Regions from separate parts of the Paenibacillus sp. FSL F4-0097 genome, predicted to be linked through region 2. Evidence: a T-box and tRNA genes for the amino acid it is inferred to sense, from the RefSeq annotation. Region 2 holds a T-box; the other holds one or more tRNA genes.
The links. A T-box is a leader RNA that pairs with one kind of tRNA and senses whether it is charged. The one in region 2 lies ahead of argS (arginine--tRNA ligase), so its partner is inferred to be a tRNA-Arg.
Positions count from the first base shown of each region.

Region 1: it encodes a tRNA-Arg, which carries the amino acid that the T-box ahead of argS (arginine--tRNA ligase) is inferred to sense. The anticodon was not compared.

Region 1 covers NZ_CP151965.1:5,401,520-5,412,796, forward strand. The annotation lists gene MHH86_RS24215 (ABC transporter ATP-binding protein) at 1-600, opposite strand, end outside; gene MHH86_RS24220 (hypothetical protein) at 590-1,258, opposite strand; gene MHH86_RS24225 (transposase) at 1,717-2,004, shown strand; gene MHH86_RS24230 (hypothetical protein) at 2,267-2,431, shown strand; tRNA gene MHH86_RS24235 (tRNA-Leu) at 2,932-3,010, opposite strand; tRNA gene MHH86_RS24240 (tRNA-Arg) at 3,030-3,106, opposite strand; tRNA gene MHH86_RS24245 (tRNA-Gly) at 3,117-3,191, opposite strand; tRNA gene MHH86_RS24250 (tRNA-Lys) at 3,228-3,300, opposite strand; tRNA gene MHH86_RS24255 (tRNA-Asp) at 3,315-3,392, opposite strand; tRNA gene MHH86_RS24260 (tRNA-Met) at 3,418-3,494, opposite strand; tRNA gene MHH86_RS24265 (tRNA-Val) at 3,584-3,659, opposite strand; tRNA gene MHH86_RS24270 (tRNA-Glu) at 3,749-3,823, opposite strand; rRNA gene rrf (5S ribosomal RNA) at 4,443-4,559, opposite strand; rRNA gene MHH86_RS24280 (23S ribosomal RNA) at 4,706-7,630, opposite strand; rRNA gene MHH86_RS24285 (16S ribosomal RNA) at 7,864-9,421, opposite strand; gene MHH86_RS24290 (LysM peptidoglycan-binding domain-containing protein) at 9,875-11,277, opposite strand, start outside.
Region 2 covers NZ_CP151965.1:5,512,435-5,523,711, forward strand. The annotation lists gene MHH86_RS24725 (collagen-like protein) at 1-1,057, opposite strand, end outside; gene MHH86_RS24730 (hypothetical protein) at 1,103-1,462, opposite strand; T-box leader at 1,711-1,929, shown strand; gene argS (arginine--tRNA ligase) at 1,970-3,835, shown strand; gene MHH86_RS24740 (cellobiose phosphorylase) at 3,897-7,241, opposite strand; gene bglX (beta-glucosidase BglX) at 7,288-9,456, opposite strand; gene MHH86_RS24750 (extracellular solute-binding protein) at 9,566-11,170, opposite strand; gene MHH86_RS24755 (carbohydrate ABC transporter permease) at 11,228-11,277, opposite strand, start outside.

The DNA.
Region 1 (11,277 bases), 110 kb from region 2:
ATTGGTGGTAATTGCTTCGATATCCGAAATAATGTGGGTAGAAAACAAGATGATCTTGTCCTGTCCCATTTCGCTTATGATGTTTGAAAAACGGATTCGCTCATGGGGGTCAAGCCCAGCGGTGGGCTCGTCAAAAATTAATATCTTCGGATCGTTAATAATGGCTTGGGCAATGCCCACCCGCCTTTTCATCCCTCCGGAAAAGGTTTTGACCTTTTTATTAGCAACATTCTCCAGGTTGACAAACTGTAATACCTCTGGAACTTTGTGCTTCAGTTCTTTTTTTGACAACCCCTTCAGTGCTCCCATATATTCCAGATATTCTGTTGCTGTAAACGCGGAATAAACCTCGAAATCCTGGGGAATATATCCCACAAGATTCCGGTAGTCGTCGTTCATATGGAAGATATCCTTGCCGTTAAAGGTAACCTTACCACTAGTTTGATGGTCAATTGCCACAAGAATTCTCATCAAGGTGCTTTTCCCTGCCCCATTATCTCCCAAAAGCCCATACACACCTTCAGGCAATGTAAAATTTAGTTCACTGATTGCCCGTTTCATTCCAAATGTTCTTGTTAAATTCTCCGCTTTAATTTCCATCGCTAATTTCCTCTCTCAATTGATATACGTCTCCTTCCGAGAGAACTTGCCATTCTTCTCCCGTAGACTTTCTACCTAACAGGAGGTTGGTATATTCTCCGTCCAGCTTTTTCACTTCCCATGCGAACAGATTTTCATTTTCGAATCCTGCTATGATACCTGTTTTTTCTTCCTTGTATAGAATATTTTGGATTCTCGGATCATCAGTGTTTCCCCTAGTGCCATTGTCCGCTGGTTCGGGAAACCGATCTGAATTTTCTCTCATGTATGCATCAACTGTTTTGTAGATGCCTGTTATATCCTCGATAGAAAGAGATGGAACTTCTATTGTTGGCCTAATTGATGACTCTTTTCTTCCTTGCTCCCGATAAGTTCTTTCATTTTTTTTCCTCCCTTCATCAAGACGTTTGTCCAAGGCAATATCCTCAAAAGTCCTTTTATCATCTAACGTTGCATCCTTTGGAGTTTCCTCATTGCCCGGACTCTTATTCTCTGACTTTACATCCTTCGGATTATTATCTAAGATAATTAAATCCTCTGAGATGGTTTTATCATCCTGTATGCTTGCATATTCTGAGTAGCTGCTTCGATTTTGGAAGTAGAGGCTTCCTCCAATCAAAATGGTTATAGTTAATACAAACATTAAGATTTTTTTCACTAAGACACCTCCATTTTTAATATGTAATTCTACATTTTATCGTTTATTTCAACTGACTTAATTTTCCGTATAAATTTAATTTATCACCAATTTTCTCAACTTCCATTTTATACCTATTCTTCTTGGTACAAATTATAGATTGAACACCTTAAAAATCTAGGTGTGTAGATCTTAAATTTTTATTAACAAATGGTTGTCAATGGTATTATGAGTAAAATCTCCTGAATGATAGATCTTGGGATCAGTCTGTAGCCGAATTTTTTGTATGACCATTTCGCATCACTATAAAAAATTGAACAGCTTCATCCGAAAAAATCGGTAATTGAAAAGATAAAGAGAACAATAACAAATAAAACTTCCGTTTTATTGAACAGTGGTATTATCCCCTTCAAGTAGACACTCGAAAAAAAATACATGTTATCATGGAGATTCGAGTAACACTTGGAGGGGATATTTTTATGGCGAAAAAAGGACAAACATTTCAGATGTATACAGAAGCATTTAAATTAAAGGCGGTTAGAACCTACTTAGATGGATCATCTAGCTATACGATCATAGCTGAACAACAAGGTATCCGTAGTTGCACGCAATTGAAGGTTTGGGTGAGAAAATGGAAAAACGGAGATTCTTTCGATGAACGTAAAAATGAGGAAAAAGAGATGAATCCTGGGAAAGGTCGCTCTCGCACGTCCTTTGGTAGTGTCGAAGAAGAAAGTGACTACCTGAAAGCGCAGGTGGATATTTAAAAAAGCGGTATCCAAATCTAATAAAGGAGAAGCTCCCAGGCAGCGAGAGAACTACGCTACCCGCATCATATTACAGACCTCTTAGCGATTGCAGGGATATCACGGACCAGTTACTACAAATGGCTAGCTACATAGCCTAAGCGTCAGAGCCAGGAATGATAAAAATCAAGAGATCAAGGAACACATGATGGCCATTCATTTTTCGCATCCAGATTTAGGCTATCCTCGCATTTCGACTGCCTTGTAGGAGGCAGGCTTCAACGTGAATCACAAGAAAGTATGGCGAATCATGAAAGAACTATCGATCAAATCTATCATTCGAAAGAATCGAAGACAGTCTAGTTATACCCTTTCTATCGTTTTCCCGAATCGCTTAAAACGTAAATTTCATGCCACAGCACCACAGCACCACAGCAAAAAATGGTAACGGATATTACCTATATTTCGGACGGAACTAACTTTCATTACTTATCCGTCATACAAGATCTATTCAACAACGAGCTTGTCACTTTGCAATTGTCAGAACGTAACGATGTTCAACTCGTGTTGGATACGGTCACGAAGTGGACAAGAAAAAGAGACGTACATTGGAAGCCGTGCTCCATTCGGTTCAGGGCTTCCAATACACGTCTCAGGCATACAATACAGGATTAGAGGTATTCGGCATTAAAGGCAGCACTCTCGCAAAGCTACCTCCCTAGATAATGCATGTTTCGAATCCTTCTTTTCGCATCTCAAAACAGAGAAGTTGTACCTCAAACAGTATAATTCAAGAGCGGAAATATCACCGCTTTCAAGCAAAACTATCGGTGCGCGCTGGCAGCATAGCTTTTTTCATTTGTCTACTTGACAGGGGTATGACCAATACTCAGAAAATAAAAAAACTTGTAAAATTGCTGGAAGCAATCTTACAAGTTTTTTTCGATATACCGGTGAGAGGACTCGAACCTCCACGGTTTCCCTCTCGATTTTGAGTCGAGCGCGTCTGCCATTCCGCCACACCGGCAAAGTATTAAGTTAAAATATGGCGCGCCCTGAGAGATTCGAACTCCCGGCCTTTTGATTCGTAGTCAAACGCTCTATCCAGCTGAGCTAAGGGCGCAAAATTTATATGGAGCGGACGACGGGAATCGAACCCGCGACCCTCGCCTTGGCAAGGCGATGCTCTACCGCTGAGCCACGTCCGCACACGGTATGTATTGATGTCCGACTCACTAAAGAAGTGAGCCATGAAGGACTCGAACCTTCGACACCCTGATTAAAAGTCAGGTGCTCTACCAACTGAGCTAATGGCTCATAAAGCAAGAAAATGGCGGAACCGACGGGATTCGAACCCGCGGTCTCCTGCGTGACAGGCAGGCATGTTAGGCCAACTACACCACGGTTCCAGAAGAATAATTGCTTAATGAAAATTGGTTGCGGGGGCAGGATTTGAACCTGCGACCTTCGGGTTATGAGCCCGACGAGCTACCGGGCTGCTCCACCCCGCGTCAGTAAAAAAGTATTAATTTCCTTTGATTCCCCGGAAAGTATCCGGAATCCTCAGTGAAGCATTAACTTCACTTTTGGGGATGTGTTATGGTGGAGGCTGAGGGGATCGAACCCCCGACCCTCTGCTTGTAAGGCAGATGCTCTCCCAGCTGAGCTAAGCCTCCATGTAAAGAAGCAACTTAATTATCATAACATAATCAAATCTGTAATGCAACCATTTTTTCTAGAAGTCTAATGCCGTTTCAAGAAGAAATGGTGACCCGTATGGGATTCGAACCCATGTTACCTCCGTGAAAGGGAGGTGTCTTAACCCCTTGACCAACGGGCCGTTTTAAAAACAAATTGTTTTGACAACAAAAAAGATTATATCATGTATTATTAAGTATAGCAATACCTAAACTAATTATTTTTCTTTCTACTCTTCACTAGGTAATAGATTGATATGAAGCTTTTGAGCTATTATCTCAACAATTTCACCCGTAGTTCTATCATTCGTGTCTAGATGCTGCTTAAACACCTCGTGATCAAGCCCTGTGATGCACCTGTCGATCTGCTGAGCAGCCCAAGAGTCTTTTCATTCACCTCTCGCTTAATCTCTTAAGCAAGGTCTCTCGGGAGGCACACAAACTAAAATGATAAAGCTTTATACCTCCATCCATTAACTTGCCGATGATTTCCCTGCAATAATCCGGATTCATTAGGGTCATAGGCACGATAATTATTCCATCATATTCGCTAGCTATGTTTTTCTTCGATACATTTCATATGCGGTTTGTGTCTTCCCTGAACCAAAAGCACCATTGATCCATATAATCATGATCATTTGCCTCCGTGAACTAATTTTCATTCGAAGAAATCACTCACAATGATTGCCTATCCTTATAATAAGCGGATAAATATCATACAACAAAAAGACCACTGTCGATAACTCAACAGTGGTCTTGCGTGCTTGGCAACGTCCTACTCTCCCAGGACCCTTCGGTCCAAGTACCATCGGCGCTGGAGGGCTTAACGGTCGTGTTCGGGATGGGTACGTGTGGAACCCCTCCGCTATCGCCACCAAACGGGCATTTGCGGTACAAATGCATTATTCAGGTCTCAGCATCGCCAAATGCTGAAAACAAATTCATCATCAAACAGTCACTTGGACTATATAAATCTGAGCTTGATTCCTGAAAACTGAATCCGAAACGAATTTGCATTCTACGTATAGGATAAGCCCTCGACCGATTAGTATTGGTCAGCTCCATGCATTGCTGCACTTCCACCTCCAACCTATCTACCTCGTCGTCTTCAAGGGGTCTTACTAATTGGGAAATCTCATCTTGAGGGGGCTTCACGCTTAGATGCTTTCAGCGCTTATCCCGTCCGTACGTAGCTACCCAGCCATGCTCCTGGCGGAACAACTGGTGCACCAGCGGTACGTCCATCCCGGTCCTCTCGTACTAAGGACAGCTCCTCTCAAATTTCCTGCGCCCACGACAGATAGGGACCGAACTGTCTCACGACGTTCTGAACCCAGCTCGCGTACCGCTTTAATGGGCGAACAGCCCAACCCTTGGGACCTACTTCAGCCCCAGGATGCGATGAGCCGACATCGAGGTGCCAAACCTCCCCGTCGATGTGGACTCTTGGGGGAGATAAGCCTGTTATCCCCAGGGTAGCTTTTATCCGTTGAGCGATGGCCCTTCCATGCGGTACCACCGGATCACTAAGTCCGACTTTCGTCCCTGCTCGACTTGTAGGTCTCGCAGTCAAGCTCCCTTATGCCTTTGCACTCTGCGAATGATTTCCAACCATTCTGAGGGAACCTTGGAACGCCTCCGTTACTCTTTAGGAGGCGACCGCCCCAGTCAAACTGCCCGCCTGACACGGTCCCCGTACCCGATAAGGGTACTAGGTTAGAACCTAGATACGATCAGGGTGGTATCCCAACGGCGCCTCCACCGAAGCTTGCGCTCCGATTTCTACGGCTCCCACCTATCCTGTACAGATCGTACCCAAATTCAATATCAAGCTGCAGTAAAGCTCCATGGGGTCTTTCCGTCTTGTCGCGGGTAACCTGCATCTTCACAGGTATTAAAATTTCACCGGATCTCTCGTTGAGACAGCGCCCAAGTCGTTACGCCATTCGTGCGGGTCAGAATTTACCTGACAAGGAATTTCGCTACCTTAGGACCGTTATAGTTACGGCCGCCGTTTACTGGGGCTTCGGTTCATAGCTTCGGGTTACCCCTAACCACTCCCCTTAACCTTCCAGCACCGGGCAGGCGTCAGCCCGTATACTTCGCCTTGCGGCTTCGCACAGACCTGTGTTTTTGCTAAACAGTCGCTTGGGCCTTTTCACTGCGGCCCCCTCGTGCTATTCACACTACCGAGGCACCCCTTCTCCCGAAGTTACGGGGTCATTTTGCCGAGTTCCTTAACGAGAGTTCTTCCGCGCGCCTTAGAATTCTCTTCTCGCCTACCTGTGTCGGTTTGCGGTACGGGCACCTTCTCCTGGCTAGAGGCTTTTCTTGGCAGTGTGAGATCATGACCTTCGCTACTATAATTTTCGCTCCCCATCACAGCCCAGCCTTAATGATGTGCGGATTTGCCTACACATCAGCCTCACTGCTTAGACGGACATCCATCAGTCCGCGTCACTACCCTCCTGCGTCACCCCATCGCTCATAGCGGATTACGGTGGTACAGTAATTTCAAACTGTTGTCCTTCGACTACGCCTTTCGGCCTCGCCTTAGGTCCCGACTTACCCTGAGCGGACGAGCCTTCCTCAGGAAACCTTGGGCTTTCGGCGGATCAGATTCTCACTGATCTTTTCGTTACTCATACCGGCATTCTCACTTGTGTAGTGTCCAGCGCTCTTTTCAGTACACCTTCAACCCCTACACAACGCTCCCCTACCCCAGATACATAGTATCTAGCCATAGCTTCGGTGGTGTGTTTAGCCCCGTTACATTTTCGGCGCAGAGTCACTCGACCAGTGAGCTATTACGCACTCTTTCAATGGTGGCTGCTTCTAAGCCAACATCCTGGTTGTCTGTGCAACTCCACATCCTTTCCCACTTAACACACACTTGGGGACCTTAGCTGATGGTCTGGGCTGTTTCCCTTTTGACAATGGATCTTAGCACTCACTGTCTGACTCCCGGCAATAAGTATATGGCATTCGGAGTTTGACTGAGCTTGGTAATCCTTGCGGACCCCGCACCCAATCAGTGCTCTACCTCCACTACTCTTATACCGAGGCTAGCCCTAAAGCTATTTCGGGGAGAACCAGCTATCTCCGAGTTCGATTGGAATTTCTCCGCTACCCCCACCTCATCCCCGCACTTTTCAACGTACGTGGGTTCGGGCCTCCAGTGCGTGTTACCGCACCTTCACCCTGGACAGGGGTAGATCACACGGTTTCGGGTCTACGTCCACATACTCATTCGCCCTATTCAGACTCGCTTTCGCTGCGGCTCCACCTTCTCGGCTTAACCTTGCATGTTAAACGTAACTCGCCGGTTCATTCTACAAAAGGCACGCCATCACCCATAGATCGGGCTCTGACTTTTTGTAAGCACACGGTTTCAGGTTCTATTTCACTCCCCTTCCGGGGTGCTTTTCACCTTTCCCTCACGGTACTGTTTCACTATCGGTCGCCAGGTAGTATTTAGCCTTAGCAGATGGTCCTGCTGGATTCATACGGGGTTTCACGTGCCCCGCACTACTCGGGATCCGTCTCGGAGAGAATACAGTTTAGGTTACAGGGCTTTTACCTCTATCGCGGGCCTTTCCAGACCTCTTCACCTACCATATTCCTTTGTAACTCCATGTGAGACGTCCCACAACCCCTAAGAGCAAGCTCTTAGGTTTAGGCTGTTCCGCGTTCGCTCGCCGCTACTGACGGAATCACTATTGTTTTCTCTTCCTCAGGGTACTTAGATGTTTCAGTTCCCCTGGTCTGCCTCTACACACCCTATGTATTCAGGTATGAGTAACTGCGAATTACCACAGCTGGGTTTCCCCATTCGGACACCCCCGGATCAAAGCTTGCTTACAGCTCCCCGAGGCAGTTTCGTTGTTCGCCACGTCCTTCGTCGGCTCCTGGCGCCTAGGCATCCTCCGTGTGCTCTTATTAGCTTAACCTTGATTTTTCCGAAGAAAAATCTCACTAATAACATTTACTTGTTTGCACAAGTTGCTAAAAGATGTTCTAAAACGCAAATTCGTTTCGGTATCCAGTTTTCAAGGATCAAGTCTTACTTGAGAGCTTAAACTCTCAAAACTGAGCAACGAGTGAGTAACAGGCCTAAACCTGAGATTGTGGAAGCTAAGCTTCCGATTTGAATGTCTTCATTGCAGAAGACGATTCTCCATAGAAAGGAGGTGATCCAGCCGCACCTTCCGATACGGCTACCTTGTTACGACTTCACCCCAATCATCTACCCCACCTTCGGCGGCTGGCTCCCTTGCGGGTTACCCCACCGACTTCGGGTGTTGTAAACTCTCGTGGTGTGACGGGCGGTGTGTACAAGACCCGGGAACGTATTCACCGCGGCATGCTGATCCGCGATTACTAGCAATTCCGACTTCATGCAGGCGAGTTGCAGCCTGCAATCCGAACTGAGACCGGCTTTGATGGGATTGGCTCCACCTCGCGGCTTCGCTTCCCGTTGTACCGGCCATTGTAGTACGTGTGTAGCCCAGGTCATAAGGGGCATGATGATTTGACGTCATCCCCACCTTCCTCCGGTTTGTCACCGGCAGTCACTCTAGAGTGCCCAGCATTACCTGCTGGCAACTAAAGTTAAGGGTTGCGCTCGTTGCGGGACTTAACCCAACATCTCACGACACGAGCTGACGACAACCATGCACCACCTGTCTCCTCTGTCCCGAAGGCCGCTGCTATCTCTAGCAGATTCAGAGGGATGTCAAGACCTGGTAAGGTTCTTCGCGTTGCTTCGAATTAAACCACATACTCCACTGCTTGTGCGGGTCCCCGTCAATTCCTTTGAGTTTCAGTCTTGCGACCGTACTCCCCAGGCGGAGTGCTTACTGTGTTAACTTCGGCACCAAGGGTATCGAAACCCCTAACACCTAGCACTCATCGTTTACGGCGTGGACTACCAGGGTATCTAATCCTGTTTGCTCCCCACGCTTTCGCGCCTCAGCGTCAGTTACAGCCCAGAAAGTCGCCTTCGCCACTGGTGTTCCTCCACATATCTACGCATTTCACCGCTACACGTGGAATTCCACTTTCCTCTTCTGTACTCAAGCCACCCAGTTTCCAGTGCGACCTCAGGTTGAGCCCAAGGTTTAAACACCAGACTTAAATAGCCGCCTGCGCGCGCTTTACGCCCAATAATTCCGGACAACGCTTGCCCCCTACGTATTACCGCGGCTGCTGGCACGTAGTTAGCCGGGGCTTTCTTCTCAGGTACCGTCACTCCGATAGCAGTTACTCTACCGGACGTTCTTCCCTGGCAACAGAGCTTTACGATCCGAAAACCTTCATCACTCACGCGGCGTTGCTCCGTCAGGCTTTCGCCCATTGCGGAAGATTCCCTACTGCTGCCTCCCGTAGGAGTCTGGGCCGTGTCTCAGTCCCAGTGTGGCCGTTCACCCTCTCAGGTCGGCTACGCATCGTCGCCTTGGTGGGCCGTTACCCCACCAACTAGCTAATGCGCCGCAGGCCCATCCCTCAGTGACAGATTGCTCCGTCTTTCATTCTTCTCTCAGGAGAAAAAAGAAATTATCCGGTATTAGCTACCGTTTCCGGTAGTTATCCCAGTCTGAAGGGCAGGTTGCCTACGTGTTACTCACCCGTCCGCCGCTAAGTTACTTTGAAAGCAAACTTTCAAAGTAACTCCGCTCGACTTGCATGTATTAGGCACGCCGCCAGCGTTCGTCCTGAGCCAGGATCAAACTCTCCAATTAGTATTGAAAAGAGCGATATGCTCATTTTGAAACATCTGACGAGAAAATTAATTCTCTAATTTTGGATATCACTTGCGTGATTTCCTACTCACTCGTTGTTCAGTTTTCAAAGATCAAGTTCTCGTTGACGCCGCTTAATGTCTCAGCAGCAACTCTTATAATATATCATGCTTTCTGATTTATTGCAACTCTTTTTTTCAAAGTTCTTTGCAATCTAATTCAGATTAACATTCACCAACCGAAAGCTTTATAGATCCTCTTTGCGACTGGATTTATAATGTACCATATATCCCTATATAAAAACAATACTTAAAAATTTATATTTTATAAATAAGTGCTTTTGCCCCACTTTATTTAACATCTTTTATCCCTATTTACCTATAAAAAACGTGTAGATTCTAAGGATACAGAATCTACACGTGTGTCCGGACAGCGGCTTGTTATATAAATTTATTAGTTTGAAATCCAAGGATTTCTACGTTTTTTAGTACTCGCTGCTGAACCTTGAGATTTCGTAGCAGTTTTGCTTTTCTTGCTACTAGGTTGACCTGAGGTCTTTGCTTTTTTGCCTGTTGCTGTTTCCTTTGCTACACTCCCCTTATTCTTGAGAGAAGCGTTAGAAGTTAACTCATCAGTCTCTGTTCTAGCCGCTTCAGGAGATTCCTGCACGAACGCTTCAGGTTCTTGAATTTCCGGCACCCGATTATGCTGCGAATAATTACCTATCCCTGGATACTGCGGATTGGATGGAATATTAGAGTTATCCTGTCCGCCAAATGCTCCAAGCGTAGAAGTAGGAACCATTCCCTGATTAGGCATTCCTGCTCCATATGCAGAAAAAGCGTTTGGATTCCCATATTCAGGATAGGTGTTGTATACAGGCATGTCATATGAATAAGTTTGCACTGGTTGAATATGCACGCCTCCGCACCCACAAGTTGGCCAAGGAAGGTTCGGCGTCTGTCCTCCATATTGAGGAACAGCATACGGGGAGAAATCCCCGCCTACGTTCATGCCAGCAACATTAGCCTCCATCGGATTCCACTGTCCTGGAGGGGCAGCATTGGGACTCCATTGTTCTGGGCTTATGTTAGGCGCTGCATTGGGATTCCACTGTTCCGGGCTTATGTTTGGCGCGGCATTGGGATTCCACTGTTCCGGGCTTATGTTTGGCGCGGCATTGGGATTCCACTGTTCTGGGCTCATATTAGAATACATATTGCCCGAAAAATAACATGGGGAAATACATTCTGGTGCATAAGCCATTGGCTGAACATAACTTGGTGCCCAGTTCATGTTCATATTAGGGCTATTTTGATATGAATCATAGAGATAAGGATTTCCTCCCAAGCCCGGGTATCCGTTGGAATTATCCCATGAGCAATCATTGTCTGCTTTCTTCTCAGCTTTAGGTGCTTCTTGTTGAGCAACCGGTTCTTGATTTGGAACCGTAATCTGAACAAATAAACTCTGCATTTCAATTTCTTGCACTGGAGCAACTTCCATTTGCATATTAGGCGCAGGATTTGGTGCAATATTTTGTGTATTAATAGGGGCGATGTTTAGCGATGGGTGTGGTGCAGAATTAGATTCAGGTGAGATATTTGTCACTGGTTTAGGTGCTGGTTTAGCTTCTGGCTTTATTTCTGGTTTAGTTTCCGGTTTAGGTGCAGGCACTACTTCAGCAGCAGGCTGTTCTTTGGGACCTGTATATTCCTTGCCACCCACTTGTGTTTTCTCTGAGGCGTTAGAAGGTGTATACCCAGGCTGTGTGGGTGAGGTATTGGATACTTTTTTAGGGATATTAACTACTTCCCCTAGCATAAGTACATTTGGATTCTTTAATTGGGGATTGG
Region 2 (11,277 bases):
CCGTTGCACCTGTAGCTCCATCTGCTCCTGTTGCCCCAGTCTCTCCTGCTCCGGTCGCCCCGGTTGCTCCGTCTGCTCCCGTTGCACCAGTCGCCCCAGTTACTCCGTCTGCTCCTGTAGCTCCAGTCTCTCCTGCTCCGGTCGCTCCTGTTGCACCCGTTGCTCCGTCTGCTCCCGTTGCTCCGTCTGCTCCCGTTGCTCCTGTTGCACCTGTAGCTCCATCTGCTCCTGTTGCCCCAGTCTCTCCTGCTCCGGTCGCCCCGGTTGCTCCGTCTGCTCCCGTTGCACCAGTCGCCCCAGTTACTCCGTCTGCTCCTGTAGCTCCATCGGCTCCTGTTGCCCCTGTCTCTCCTGCTCCTGTAGCACCCGTTGCTCCGTCTGCTCCCGTTGCACCAGTCGCCCCAGTCACTCCATCTGCACCTGTTGCACCTGTCTCTCCTGCTCCGGTCGCTCCAGTTACTCCATCCGCTCCGGTTGCACCAGTTGCACCTGTAGCTCCATCGGCACCTGTTGCCCCAGTCTCTCCTGCCCCAGTCACTCCAGTGGCTCCATCCGCTCCAGTCACCCCGGTTGCACCAGTCACTCCATCTGCCCCTGTTGCACCTGTCGCCCCAGTCTCTCCTGCTCCGGTAGCACCCGTTGCTCCATCGGCTCCGGTCGCTCCTGTTGCACCAGTCGCACCGGTCGCACCAGTTATCCCTTGCGTTACACCAAGCAATTCTGCATGTACAAGTCGATGGGCAGTCACAATCTGGCCAACGCTATTTTTTCCCCATACTGAGATTTGAATCGGATCATCTACCAGACTTGTAGTTGTAAAAATAAATTCGAACGCATCAAAATCGCCATAATAATCACGTGTTATAACTTCATTAGGTGCTACATTTATCAGCTCGCTTACATATAAAGTTCTTGTCCCATCCATATAGTATCCTTGAACAAGAGCCATTGATGAATCAATGTCACTTCGGTTATCAATTTTGACAGTAACATGCTGAGTAGGTCTTACACCCCCTACCATACTATTGTCTATCGGTCCGGTAGATAAATAACTCAATTTCTCATCACTCCTTTAACGTTAACTGTGTCACAAAAATAATTATTAAATTAATACTGCCTGCTTCTCCCACGCAACTATGCGATGAGGATCTACCAATGCCCCCGAGTTCTGTTTTCCCCAGACTGAAATCCCAACCTCTGCTTCAACTGCTTCTACTGTTGTAAATACAAATTCAAATGCGTCCAAGTCGGCAAAATAGTTCTTAGTTAAAACTTGATTAGGTGCTAGATTTACTGTTTCATTCACATACATCGTTCTTGATCCGTTAAGAAGGAAACCTTGAATAACTAGATTATAAGGATTAAGAGAATCCCGATTAACTACTTTTACGGTTACCAGTTGCGACGGTCTGACCCCTAGGATCGGGCTGTTATCTATAGGTCCAGTAGAAAAAATAGCCATGTTTTATTCACTCCTCCCTTCCACTACAATTTGAAAGATTAGTGGCTCCGTATAGTAATATTCCTTGGCTTGAGTTAGCGTGTGGACTGTTGTGCAAAGGAACAGCTGGTCCTATAACAAGACAGCCTTCTTTTTCCAAATTTATAATCTACTAAACTGATAATCTAATAACAAAGAGCAACCAAGATTGTTAAGAAGCTAACACTATTGCTTTTTATGAAATATTGGGTATACTGGTAAAAATTAATTAAGCATCGATGAGCGGGAGAGTAGTTAACGAGATCTAGTCCTCAGCGAGCCGGGAGAGTGTAAGCCGGTACAGATTTCTTTAATGAAGCGCACCCGTGAGATGGACTTCTGAATCTTAGTAGGAAGTCCCGGCTGAAGGCCGTTATCCCGTAAGGTGGCTGAACAACTTGTTCAGCAACGAGAGTGGTACCGCGAGCGCTAAAGCCCTCGTCTCTTTTGAGACGAGGGCTTTTTTGTATTTTCAAAGGAGGGTATACCATGTTAAATCAAATCATCAAAGACGGAATCGAGCACAGTGTACACCGTGTATTCAATACTTTAGGAGCTGACTATCCAGAGGACATTGCCATTCTGATCGAACAGCCAGCAAATCTAGAACATGGTGATTATTCATGTAATATCGCTATGCAGCTAGCCAAAACTCTACGTAAATCCCCAATGGTCATAGCAGAATTAGTGAAAGCAGAACTTCAATTCAAAGGGCGTTTCGCCGGTCTATTGCAAAAAGTTGAAGTCGCTGCTCCCGGATTTATCAATTTGTATATGAATTGGCAAAGCTGGGCTGAACATTCCTTTGAACTGCCTGCCAGCACTGGGGAAAAAGTCATCATCGAGCACACTTCTATCAACCCCAACAAAGCCGCTCATGTAGGTCATCTAAGAAACGCCTGTATTGGCGATACTCTAGTCAGAATTATGAAAAGAACTGGGTATAACGTAGAGGTCCATAACTACATTGATGATCTCGGCAATCAGCTGGCGGATACAGTTGTTGGATTATTAAATATACCTTTAGAAGGGGAACATCAACGTTTCGGTGATTTTTGCTGGGATCTTTATGCCAAAGTGAACAAAGAATATGCGCTGAACCCTGAGATGACACACAAGCGCACAGATATACTGCACTCCCTTGAACAAGGTGGCGGCAATGAAGCCTGGCTGGGCAACCTTGTAGCTGAACGTATCGTTAGAGAGCATGTAGAGGAAATGAAACATTTTGGGATTTATTATGATTTGCTGGTATGGGAGAGCAGTATTTTAAAAGAGGGATTTTGGGCAGCCGCAGCTGAGCTACTGAAGCAGACAGCCGTTTTTGTACAAGAGACTGAAGGTAAACTCGCAGGCTGCTGGGTGCTGAAGCAAGGAACAGAGGCTAACATTGGAGCGGATTCAGAGGAGCATCATCTCGATAAGGTGCTGGTGCGTTCGAATGGGATTTCAACGTATACAGCCAAAGATATTGCCTATCATCTCTGGAAATTTGGTCTTTTAACCAAAGATTTCTCCTATAGCGAATTCTCGTCCGGTTTATGGACAACAGGATTAACTGGAACCCAAGAGTCTTATGGGCAGGCGGACAGAGTCATCAATGTGATCGATTACAGACAGGAATATCCACAACAGATGGTTAAGCAAGCCTTAGGGGCACTAGGTTATAACGAGCAAGCAGACAAACTCCATCATGTGAGTTATGGTGTTGTATCTCTTAGTCCCGCCTCGGCTGCCGAGCTGGGTATAGATATTTCAGAAGGCAAATCTTCTTATGCTATGTCCGGACGACAGGGAATCGGGATTAAGGTAAGCGATCTGGTGGAACTCATGGAACAGAACATCGAACACTCACGTTCCGATAAAGACGGCCTCTCCAGCCGAATGATTGCCACTGCTGCGATTCGCTACTATCTGCTGCGGTTTAATTTAGGAACGGAAATCGTGTTTGATTTCAAACAGGCTACCGAAATATCCGGCAATACCGGAGTTTATCTGATGTATACTTTTGCGCGTGCGACAAGCGTTTTGAGTAAAGCTACGATCCCAATCCTTACAGCTGCCGCACAGCTTCTGTTCCCTTCCGAATTGGAAAAAGCAGAGCTTGCGCTGCTAAGACAGCTAAGCCTCTGGCCGGAGATATTACATTCAGCAAGTATAGAGTTAACGCCAAATACGCTCTGCACTTACGCCCATACCCTAGCTACCCTGTTCAACAACTTCTATTCTGTATGTCCAATTCTAAAAGGCGATTCAGCCACGATCGAATTCCGCCTCTGGCTCACTTCAAGATTCAAGGACATCTTGGGAGATGTGCTCGAAGTGCTTGGGTTACCGACACCGAGCCGAATGTAAAAAACACAAAAAAAGGGCAATCTCCGCGCTTAACGCGGAGATTGCCCTTCTATATATAATGTTACTTATAAATCTCTATCACATTTCCAGCTTCCGTGCTGAGACGATCAAAGTCCGCACGTTTGATGCGAACACCACCGTTACGATAGCGGTTAGGTGTACCTTCTGTTTGCACTTCCGTACCGTTGATAGTAATTCGACTGATCTCACGACCTGTAAGATGATAGATAAAATCTACCTTAGTGCCTGCATATTCAAAGCTAAAGTGCATTCCATCCAGCGATTCCGGCAGAATCGGGTCAACAATTAAGTCTCCACCTTCCGTACGGATCCCCAGTGCATTCGAGATTAACTGGTTCATATAGATCCCAGGACCGCTGGAATAGATTCTCCAGCCACCTTTAACAGCTACGTCACCATTGCGCAGTTTATCGAAATTCTCCTGTGCCTCATAACGGGTGTTAAATTTACCATCCGAGCTACTGAAATAGGAGTTAGCTTGACGTAGTTCAGCGTTTGGCACCACATCGCGGATTCCGATCGGATTAATCGCTGCCAGACCCTTCCAGACCTGATCGGTTTTACCGAGCTTGGCCATAGCCTCTACATAACGGATATGTGCATGCACATATTGAAGTCCAATTTCCCGGCCAAAGTTAGCCGCTTGCTCCGCACGTTTGAAATGAGTGCTGACCCCGCCAACATATTGAGCTGGACGATTCATCAGACGTACACCGTCAGGGCAGAATAGTTTATCCTGAATGACATCATAGTGTGCTTCGGCCTGTTCCGGAGTAAGCAGCTCACTGATCATACTGCGCGTCATTGGCAGCAGACGGTACTGGATACCTGTTTCTGTGTCACTTGGGTGCACCATAAGCTTAATCTGCTCAGGGTCCTCCATATACAGGAAGCCAGGAATCACTTCGGATTGAAGCATATGAGTATGGAAATCCTTACGGATTCCTTCCACCATCGCCTTCAGTTCCTCTGCCTCAGCTTGATCAACTGAACGAAGTACCTCTGAGAACTGATTAAGTGTCTGATAGGTAAGCGCCACTGTCCAGCTGCTAACCATATACTGCTTCAGCTGTGGATTTGCAGGCTGGAGTGTATCATCCCAGTCTCCATCACCGTAAGAAGACAGATGTGTGTCATGCAGGAAATGATCCTTAATATAAGCAATTTCCTTCCGCGCATGATCCAGCAACGTCGCTTTTTCTTCTGTAAAGTCAAAGCTGTGCTTACGGGTATACGGCACTGTTGCTCCCAAGATGCTGTAATCCTGAGTTACTGCCAAGTAGTCTCCAAGCACCTTAAGCGGCCACACAATAATATCTCCATGGCTCTCTTCTTGTTGTATCTTCGTGTATTTATCAAACATGAACCATTGTGGCCAGTTGCCATCATCTTCATATTGATGACTATACAGCGTCAGCAAAATTTCACGAACCTGTTCGTATTTTTGCGTAGCCATGAAATATTCCACAGGTCCCTGACATACATCCCGTGTTCCCCAAGCAGCGCCACCATATTGCTCTAAACCATGTGGAACCGAATAGTGAACCAGCATGTTATGTGTGTACCACCAAGTCAGAGCATTAACCTTAAACAGTTCACCTTCTGTTCCGTCCCCAAGCGTCAGGCGGAAGCCATTCATCACACCAGCATAAAATGCGCGATAAGCAGAAATCTCTTCCTCAGCTGAACGATTTCTTGGAGCAAGTGACTTACCATCCAGAAGGCCTTGAATATTCAAGGTCCATTCACTGCTGGCAGACAGCTCCAGTACTGCTAACGGTGCTTCAGTTGGTTGAACAGGAGAGACAAGTCTACCTTCATCCTGCAGAGTTAACTCCGCACCCTGTACCTGTAATTTATACTGTAAGTCAGGATATTCACCAGCACTTAGTGCGCTTCTGTCAGCCGAGAAGATTACTGCTCCACCTTCTTGCTTAGATTGATATGGAAGCTCGTATTCGTTAACGTTCATGGTGATTTGATTAGTGACTAAATAACGATAAGCTCGTCCGCTTTCCGAACGCACATTCAGGAATATCTCTGGCGAATCTTCGGTGGTGTAGTTCGTAATAATGAAGCATTCACCATCTGTTCTGTAATACCAACGAGCATAGTTGAAACCAACCTCAAATAGAGAAGGCATGGTCAGCAAACGATATTCACCGTTCCACTCTACATAAATGCGTTGTCCTGAAGCTTTTGGAATGTTAAGCGCATTTCTTGGATTGGACATTAGCTTGTTAAAATTGGTATTTCCAATTACCACCTGGGAGTTAAAGATCCCGTACATATATGAAGTTGTTGTGATGACCTTATCATTAAGCCGAGCGTTATCCCCACTCATCAGGATATGGCCGTGTGGCCGTTCTACGCGCATTTCTTTCTCTTTTAATACTACGTGCTCATAATTCTCCGTGAAAAAGGAAAGTAGTGTGTCTCCTTCTCTCTCCTCCTGATAACGAACCGGAAACAAGACCTCGATCTCTTTCTCTGTCAGCGAATCTGCAGCCAGCGGTGCTCCCAGCTCCTTCGAGAAGAAAGAACGTTCAAGTGCTGCTTCAGCTTCTAAAGGTAAATCTTTAACAGCATCCCAAGCCGCAGCAATATCATTAGCAAATTCTAGCGCAGTGATCGCTTCTGGATGATCTTGCTTAAACAATCCGTAGAACACAAACCGTGTTTCACCACTCAGCTTCACCCGTTCCGATTGCAGCGCAGTATATGCGAATTCATATTGATAGATTTCATTACTTAATTGCTCACGACCCAAGCTCTCTGGTTGGTTGGTTTCTTTATAGGACAGTCCAAAGAATTGAAAACCATCTGTTGAGAAGCTCGTTGCCTTGGTAAGTGAACCCTGTTGCAGATATGGGAATTTCCCGCCCTGTGGCTGATTCTGTCTAGAGCAAACAACGTACCCTTTGGATTGATCCTCAAATACCGCATGATCGATATACTGTGACAGGTAAGCTTCATTACTGCGGACAGCGGCGATATCAGCAATCCCTACATCCTGTCCGTACACGAGATCTACCTCTGCATTTTGTCCAGTAAGCTTCACATCCCAGAACCAAGTTCCTCCTGCAGTAGGGGTGAAAATAACTTGATATTCTATATTTTCCGCAGTACCTTCCCAAACCAAACGGTTTCCAGCCTTACGTACTGTGCTTGAAGAATGAATGCCAAGCAAAGGAATGGCTTGAATGTTTCCATCATTGTGCACTCGCAAAAATAGATTGGATAATGAGCCGTCCACAATGCTTGGCAGCAATTGATTGATCATTGTCCGTTCGTAAAGGACTTGGAACAAGTCCCCGCTGTTTGTAAAAGTGAAGGATAGATCCCCGGCGTTTAAACGGATGTTAGTATTCAAATTAGTAGTCATATTTTACACTTCCTCCATTACGGCGTTACTGCCGTATATATTCTACTTATGCTAATGTTAAGCAAAAATCCCGTTCTTTAACCTCATTGCTGTTCGAACCGACGAATAATTTAAATCGTCCCGGATCACTGCTAAAGCTTAGATCGCTATGATAATAACGAAGCTGCTGTTCGGTAAGGGTAAAGGTCACTTCACGACTTTCCCCTGGTGAGAGGTTGATTTTGGCAAAATCTTTCAGTTCCTTCATTGGTCTGACGACCTCTCCGGAAATGTCTCGGATATACAGCTGCACTACCTCTTCCCCATCTACTTCTCCAGTATTGGTCACCGTAACGGTTATTTCAATAGGCTGATTTTCAGTCATGATTTCACCGGACAGAATCGGTTCACTATAGCTAAATGTCGTATAGCTTAGTCCAAAACCAAATGGCAAAAGCGGCTCATTAGGAATATCCAGATATTGCGAGACATAACGTTTGTCGGCACCCGGAGCATGAAGTGGGCGTCCAGTGTTGAAATGATTGTAATAGACTGGAATCTGCCCAACGGATACCGGGAAAGACATCGTTAATCTTCCTGAAGGATTCTCATCTCCATAAAGTAGACTGGCAATTGCCGCTCCGCCTTCACTGCCTGGGAACCAAGCCTCCAGAATAGCATCTGCATGCTCGTACACGCCGGCCAAGTCTAGTGGACGTCCATTAAACAACACCACCACGATAGGCTTATTCAGCTGTTTCAGACGTTGTAAAAGCTCAAGCTGCGCTTCCGGCAAACGGATATCTGAACGGCTGCCCGCTTCTCCACTCATCTCTGAATGTTCACCAAGCGCCAGTACAATCACATCAGCTTGCTTAGCAGCCGCTTCCGCCTCCAGCCACTGTTCCTCTGTAAAGCTATCGACTCCAGAACCTTCTGCAACAGTAATCTTACCCGCACCTGCGCGAGCTTGAAGTGCCGGTGCAAGACGGCTTGCCTCTTCCGTTGAACCCAACCACGACCACGGTCCAAGAATATCTCCGCTAGTAGCAAACGGTCCAATTAGCGCAATCCGTTGCTCTGCAGCGAGCGGCAGAACCTGATCATTCTTGAGCAGTACGCAGGATTTAGCCGCCAACTCACGCGCCGCATTTCGATGATCTTCACAGAAGATTACCTCACGCTCTTTCTCGACGTCAGCTCCGCGGAACGGATGCTCGAACAAGCCCAATCTTTGCTTCAATTTCAAAATACGAAGCACAGCTTCATCAATAATCTTCTCATCTACTTGCCCATCTGCAACAAGCGCCGGAAGCTGATGAACGTAACAAGCCGTCATCATCTCGATGTCTACACCAGCTTTGATGGCTTTAAGTGCTGCCTCAGCCTCATCCTCGGCGACACCATGTGGGATCAGTTCCTTCACTGCACCCCAATCCGAAATCAATACGCCATCAAATCCCCATTCTTCACGAAGCAGCTGGCGAAGCAGTTTGACATTGCCGCTTATCGGAATCCCATCAATCGTATTAAATGAAGTCATGACCATTTCTGCACCTTCATCCAGTGCTGCACGATAGGCCGGCAGATAATATTCACGCAGCTGCCGTTCCGATAAATCCACCGTATTATAATCGCGGCCGCCTTCGGATAGACCATAGGCAGCAAAGTGCTTAATACAAGCCGCCAGACGATCTACATCACCAGTCAAGTCACTTCCTTGAAATCCGCGCACAAACGCACGGGCAAACCTACCATTCAAATATGGATCTTCTCCTGTAGACTCCATTACTCTTCCCCAACGCGGGTCCCGTACAAGATCCGCCATTGGCGCATAAGTAACGTGCACACCGGAGACTGCCGCTTCTTTAGCCGCAATCTCGGCGCTCAGCTCTGCGCGATCCATATCCCAAGAGCAGCCAATTGCCAGCGGGACCGGAAAAATCGTCTTGAAGCCATGCACAATATCCGCCATCATCAGCAAGGGAATGCCCAATCTATTTTTGCGTAAATGGGCTTCCTGAACCGCAATGACTTGCGCTGCACCTGATAGACCAAGTACAGAGCCGCTGCTCTCGATCATGTGGTCCGTAATTCCCATGGATGCCATAGGGCCAGTGATTTGTCCTCCATCCTCTGCCCCTTCATAGAAATTAGCGGCTAGCTGCTGCAATTGTGCAATCTTTTCTTCAAGCGTCATCTGGTTCAACAAGGTAGTCAGTTGCTGCTCATTCATTTCAAATCCTCCATTGTTCAATTCTGCCGATGCCTATGAATGGAAAAACCCGTGTGCAAGAATTGCACGCGGGTCCTGTAGGTTCATTCCTACATGCATAGGGCGAAAGCTATTTTTTTAGATTGTTTAGTTCATCTAGAACCGGCTGAACGAGGGATTGTTTGCTCTTAACCCATTCTTTCCAGTTCGTCTCTAGATCGCCTGGTTTCAAAATCAGGTTAGTGTATTCTGTAGCATAGTCAAAGGAAGCCTGATTTTTAGCCTTGGAATCATACAACTGGTAATCCCAGTCATATTCAGCCGTTGCTTTGTCTTTTAAAGCAAGCTCAGCTTTTTCTTTGAACAGTTCTACAGAACGATCGCGATATTCTTTTTTGATCGCAGGGTTCACGATACTAAAGTCATCCGCCAAGACATACAGTCCTTCAAAACGGTTCGGATATTTCTTATCCAATGTTGTTCCTTCAGGGAGTAGGCTGATTAATTCGCCATTTTTGCCTTTTTTCCAATCTGTTCCTTCAAAGCCCAAGTTAACGGTCAATTGACCTTCTTTACTTGTTGTATATTCCATGAAGTCCATAATCCGTTCAAATTTCTCTTTGCTGATATCTGGCGAGAAGATTACAGCAGACCAGAAGTTAACTTGATCGAGGTTACGATATTTACCGTCATCGCCAAGTACAATAGCTGTGTGCACTAGGTCATCACTATTTACACCTAGGTTATCTTTCATTTTAACGTCCATGTCTTTTCTGTAAGAAGCCAAACCACCTAGACTCGTAATACCGGAAACACCGTTAACTGTGAACTTTTGGCCAGATTCGCCATTTTTCCAAGTATAAAACTCAGGGTGCAGTAATCCTTCTTTATAAGTAGTTTGAAGTTCTTTCAGTGCCGCTAACGTTTCATCGTTGGCTGGACCCCATTGGTATTTGCCATCTGCATCTTTATAGAATGCCGACTCTACTCTGGAATGCACGCTATTAGCCATTACAATATTAGTCAAAGCATCGTTGATGTCATAAGAAATAGGAATGAGTTTATCTCCTACCTTGCCAGGGTCTTTCTCTTTAAGCAATCTAGCAAATTCCATCAGTTCTGTAGTAGTGTAGGCATCTTTCAATTCAAAACCAACGGCTTTAGCCCAGTCAGAACGCAGAGCAATTACTCCGATTTGGTTAATGAGCGGATCTGCCGGCTTGTTCTCAAAGTATACCGGTCTTGGCAGAACATAAGTGCCACCTACCGCTTTCTCCAATTCATCGCCAAGTCCTGTCAGCTTATAAGCGGCTGCCACATTCGGCCAACGTTCTTTCCAGTCATCTGGCAGCTTGTACAGCAGCCCTTGATCAATGTAATTAAGCGCATCACCGTGAACATAGTTCCAGCTTGCTACGTCAGGAAGATCACCGGAGTTAATCCACAGGCGCAGCTTCTCAGCCCATGAATCCCATTCAATATAGTTGTAATCCCATTTAATATTGAACTTATCCGTAAAATATTTATGATACACGTTATCAAAATCAGATTCTGTTGTCTTAATGGTGCTGGCTAACGAAATCTTCAACTCATCTTTATATCCATCTGTTGGATTGCCTGAATTTCCGCTATTAGCATTATTGTCTGAGCTTGAGCATGCTGCCAACATGATTGGAGTAAGACATAAAACACCGGCAAGGATTGACTTTACAGATTTTCTTTTTAAAATATTCATTTTGTCCTCCTTAAATTGTGTGACTGACCCTCTTTTATATGGATAAATCATAAATCCCTAGGTCTTGATAGCCCCTGTCAGTACTCCTTTGGCAAAGTGCTTTTGGA